Regions from separate parts of the Ruminococcus sp. MCC718 genome, predicted to be linked through region 2. Evidence: predicted binding sites of a transcription regulator. Region 2 holds the regulator's gene; the other holds the start of a gene.
What was found. Region 2 encodes NrdR, which represses ribonucleotide reductase genes. Its sites were predicted from a motif close to CACNANATNTNGTG; they were not measured.
Positions count from the first base shown of each region.

Region 1: a site for NrdR is predicted at 1,225-1,238, ahead of GPK60_RS00230 (ribonucleoside triphosphate reductase). Genes of this name have one in related genera too.

Region 1 covers NZ_WQNP01000002.1:57,693-60,161, reverse strand. The annotation lists gene GPK60_RS00230 (ribonucleoside triphosphate reductase) at 1-1,082, opposite strand, end outside; gene hflX (GTPase HflX) at 1,264-2,469, opposite strand, start outside.
Region 2 covers NZ_WQNP01000047.1:18,888-21,356, forward strand. The annotation lists gene GPK60_RS06170 (SH3 domain-containing protein) at 1-241, shown strand, start outside; gene GPK60_RS06175 (YlmC/YmxH family sporulation protein) at 303-560, opposite strand; gene nrdR (transcriptional regulator NrdR) at 969-1,418, shown strand; gene GPK60_RS06185 (DUF5717 family protein) at 1,521-2,469, shown strand, end outside.

The sequences.
Region 1 (2,469 bases), on a different contig from region 2:
GTACCGTATTTGGATGTCATCTCAAATAACAGGCGGTTGTTCTGTGTATCGGACCAGTCGAAATCCTTTGTGATCGAGTAAGTCGGGATCGGATACTGGAAACCGCGTCCGTTTGCATCGCCCTCGATCATCGTCTCAATAAAGGCACGGTTGATCATATCCATCTCTTTTTTGCAGTCTTTATAGCAGAAATCCTGCGGCTTGCCGCCCACGATCGCCGGAAGCTCGGCAAGATCAGCCGGAACCGTCCAGTCCAGTGTGATGTTGGAGAATGGTGCCTGCGTACCCCAGCGGCTCGGTGTATTTACGCCGTATACAAAAGATTCGATGCATTTCTTGACTTCCGGATAGTCCAGATTGTCCACTTTGACAAACGGTGCCAGATACGTGTCAAAAGAAGAAAATGCCTGTGCTCCTGCCCATTCATTCTGCATGATGCCGAGGAAATTGACCATCTGATTGCAAAGTACGGACAGATGTTTGGCCGGTGCCGATGTGATCTTGCCCTCAATGCCGCCAAGTCCCTCTGTGATCAGCTGTTTCAAAGACCAGCCTGCACAGTATCCGGTCAGCATCGACAGATCATGGATATGGATATCGGCATTCCGGTGTGCATGAGCGACCTCATCATCGTAAATCTCAGACAGCCAGTAGTTTGCCGTAACCGCTCCCGAGTTGCTCAGGATCAGACCGCCTACGGAATAAGTAACCGTAGAATTTTCTTTTACACGCCAGTCTTCTACTTTCACATAACTGTCCACGATCTCTTTGTAGTCCAGGATCGTAGATTTCATATTGCGGATTTTTTCTCTCTGCTTACGGTACAGAATGTACGCCTTTGCCACATCTGCATAGCCGGCCTGAACCAGTACATTCTCCACGCTGTCCTGAATGCTCTCCACATCGATCTTGTCGTCTTTGATCTTTTTCTGGAAATCAGCAGTCACTCGCAAATTCAGCAGATCTACCATGTCTTTGTTATACTGCATCTGTGTCGCATCAAATGCTTTCTCAATAGCGCACCCGATTTTCTGAAGGTCAAAGTCTGCGACTTCGCCGTCCCTTTTTACTACCTTAAACATATATATTATCTGCTCCTTCCGCATGATTATCGTCTTTTTCATCCGCCTCCCGGCAGATGCTGTCAGGAACTTATTCTAGCAGATTATCGTTTGCGAGTCAATGCAAAAAATACTATATCTTGGATTGTATTTTAAAAATACATACAAGATATAGTATTTTGTTTGTGTGATTTCTGACTTTTTAATATGCAACTTTGCCGTAAATCTCCGCCGGAACAAAGGCTTTTACATAGATTCCGTCGCCCCTGTACTCCTCTTCCAGAAGCTGTCCTTTTGCCCGCACAATCTGGATCAGACCGGCCTTTTCATACGGAAAAACACGCTCTAAAAGGATACTTCTGGCACGCAATATCTTCTCCAGCTCGTCCTTCAGATCATCAAGCCCCTGCCCTGTTTTTGCGGAAATTTTTAAAGTTTTGTCCGCTTTCATGTCTTTTAAAATTTCCGGGTTTTCAATACGGTCCTGCTTGTTGAACAGCGTCAGGATCGGCTGATCCTTCACACCGAGATCTTTTAATGTCTCATAAACAACATGCATCTGTTTTTCCTTCTGCGGATTGGACGCATCCACCACATGGATGATGATGTCCGCATACTTTGCCTCTTCCAGCGTGCTCTTAAAGGCCTCGATCAGATGATGCGGAAGTTTGCGGATAAACCCGACCGTATCCGTCAGAAGAATATTCTGACCGCCCGGCAGTTCCAGAAGGCGTGTCGTCGGATCAAGGGTTGCAAAGAGCTTATCTTCCTCCAGAACACCGGCATCTGTCAGTGTGTTGAGCAACGTGGACTTGCCAGCATTGGTATAACCGACGATCGCCGCAACCACCATCTGGTCTTTTTTTCGTTTGCTCCTTATCAGCTCACGGTGCTTCTGCACCTGTGCAAGCTCTGCCTTGAGCTGCGAAATGCGGGCATGGATCAGTCGTCTGTCCATCTCCAGCTTTTTCTCACCCGGTCCTCTCGTACCGATACCGCCTCCGAGTCTGGAGAGCGAATTGCGAAGTCCGACCAGCCTTGCCGCACGGTAACGCAGCTGTGCAAGCTCAACCTGGATATTTCCCTCGCTTGTGTTGGCTCTCGCCGCAAAAATATCCAGAATGATCAGCGTACGGTCCATGACTTTGCAGTCCAGCTCTTTCTCCAGATTATTAAGCTGTGCCGGAGAAAGCTCGTCATCGCAGACAATGCCGGTCGCTCCCAGTTCCTCCATCAGAAGGGCAATCTCCTCGATCTTTCCTTTTCCGACATAGGTGCCCGGGTGGATCTTTTCACGATTCTGGATCACCCTTCCGACCACCAGTGCCCCGGCTGTCTCACAAAGCTCTGCAAGTTCATCCAGAGATTCTTCCACATCTTCCGAAAAACTCTCCTGAACGCCGACCAG
Region 2 (2,469 bases):
ATGCCAGATCTGCTGCGGTGAGTTTGCGAATGGCATCACAGCAAGCGGTACCGTTCCGATTCAGGGACAGACGGTTGCCATGTACGGTGTTCCGTTTGGGACAAAGTTGATCGTAGATGATGTGGTTTATACGGTAGAAGACCGCGGCACACCGTATGGGCATATTGATATTTATATGGTAGATCACGAGGCAGCAGCGGCTTTTGGTACAAGAGAAGCAGATGTCTACCTTGGCAAATGATCAGGTTGCAGGTTGCTGTATCTTAAAGCAAAGCGGAAGAGGACAGATGTGCAGGAGGAAATCATTCGCATTTCTTCCTGCATTTTTCTTCTTCAATCTCGACCAGGATGATATCGGCACCGATCTGGCAGATACATTCCCAGGGAATGATGTATTCGGTATCGCGGCCGAGAAAACAGCAGATCTTTGCCGGACCGGGAACAATGATTGCTTTCACAAATCCGGTACAGATATCGATATCCACATCGCATACACAGCCAAGAGAACGGCAGGTACAGGTGTTGATCACTTCTTTCTGCCGCAGTTCACAGATTCGCATAAAATCCCCACACCTTCCTTTGAAATAGAACGAACCGATCGATGTACACAAGATAGCAGATGCTTTCGAAAAGTGTTTTTTCTATAGTTTATGCGATCCGGGCAGAAGAGGTTCCGCTTTTTGCGGGTATGCACAGTTTGGAAAGATGTATTGACAGTAAAAACAGGATTCGTTATACTTCACATTAGATGATTTATCTTAGTCGGAGAAGACTCCCACTTCTATAAGTGGCGAGCAACAAATTTGTCTTAGTGGGAGTGCAATCTCCGACTAAGATAAACGCTCCGCGAGAATGCACAGCGATTCTGTTGGGTAAATGTCAGCAAAGCTGACCAGAATCGCGTGCCAAGTCTCACGTGCGTTCGACTTGAAACGAAAAGTACACCAGGCACAGTCAGGAGGAAAAAGATGAAATGTCCGTTTTGTAATCAGGATAATACCAGGGTAGTAGATTCAAGGCCTGCAGATGATAACTGTTCCATCCGCAGAAGGAGACTTTGCGATGCCTGCGGAAAGCGTTTTACCACTTACGAAAAGGTGGAAACGATCCCGCTCACCGTGATCAAGAAAGATCTGACAAGGGAACAGTATGACAGGTCCAAGATTGAAGCAGGAGTCGTAAGGGCATGTTATAAACGTCCGATCTCTGTACAGAGGATCAACGGGATGATCGATGAGATTGAAACGGAGATTTTCAATCGCGAAGAAAAAGAGATTGACAGCAAGACCATAGGGGAGATCGTTATGGATAAGCTCAAAAGCCTGGATGCGGTGGCGTATGTGAGATTCGCGTCAGTCTATCGCGAATTTAAAGATGTCAATACTTTTATGGATGAATTAAAGAAAATATTAGAGTAAACAGATGTCAGACCTGAAAGTACGGAATGTGAAACGATCTGTATGGCATTTGGCAGAAATAAACGATCATGTGTGAGATTCACACAGAGAAATGGAGAAAGCATGAAGCGAAGAATAGAAGAGCTGATGAATGGAATATATGAATATAAGACTCCAGATCTTCTTTTTTCCTGTGATGAGATTCGTGCGGTGGTGAAACCAGGAGAAAAGTTTTTCGGCAGTTTTACAATAAAAAATAAAGAGCAGAAAAGGATCCGGGGATTTTTGTATTCTTCGGATGCACGCGTGGCATGTGAGCCGAGAGAATTTTCCGGGATTGAACCGAAGCTGTCTTTTGATGTGGATTTTACGGGAATGAAAGCCGGAGATGTGCTGGAAGGAAGTCTTACCGTCTGCACGAACATGGGAGAAAAAGCACTTCCTTTTTCTTTTGCGATCATGCAGAAAAAGGTGCAGCTTCCGGCAGGAGAGGCATTTACGCTGGATTCTTTTGCACAGCTGGCAAAGGAGCATTACGAGAAAGCGTATGCGATGTTCTGCTCCAGGAGTTTTACAAGGACGATCGAAAAGCAGTATCCGCAGTTTGAGGCTCTCAACCGCGGACTGAGGAGCAAGACCATGAGCATGGAACTTATGGAGGAGTTTCTGATCAGCACCGGGAAAAAGAGTGCCATAAAATATGAACTGAAAAAAGAAAGGCAGGAGTTTTCACAGATCGCTTCGGTCATTCAGGAACAGATTGAGATCGTAAAGAACGGATGGGGCTATTCGCAGATCGAAGTCTTTTCGGATGCGGCATTTCTGCAGCCGGAGCAGAGCCTGATCCGCCCGGATGATTTTCTTGGAAGCAGTTTTACTCTGGATTATCTGATCGATCCGGCACGGATGCATGCCGGGCACAATTTTGGCCGGATCATCTTAAAAAGCGGAAACTGGAAGAAAACCTTTGAAGTGACTGCACGCAAATTTACCGCAAAAGAGAACGATCACAGAGCGCATATCCAGAAAAAGGAGATCGAGCGTCTCTACCGGGATTATCTGGATTTTCGCT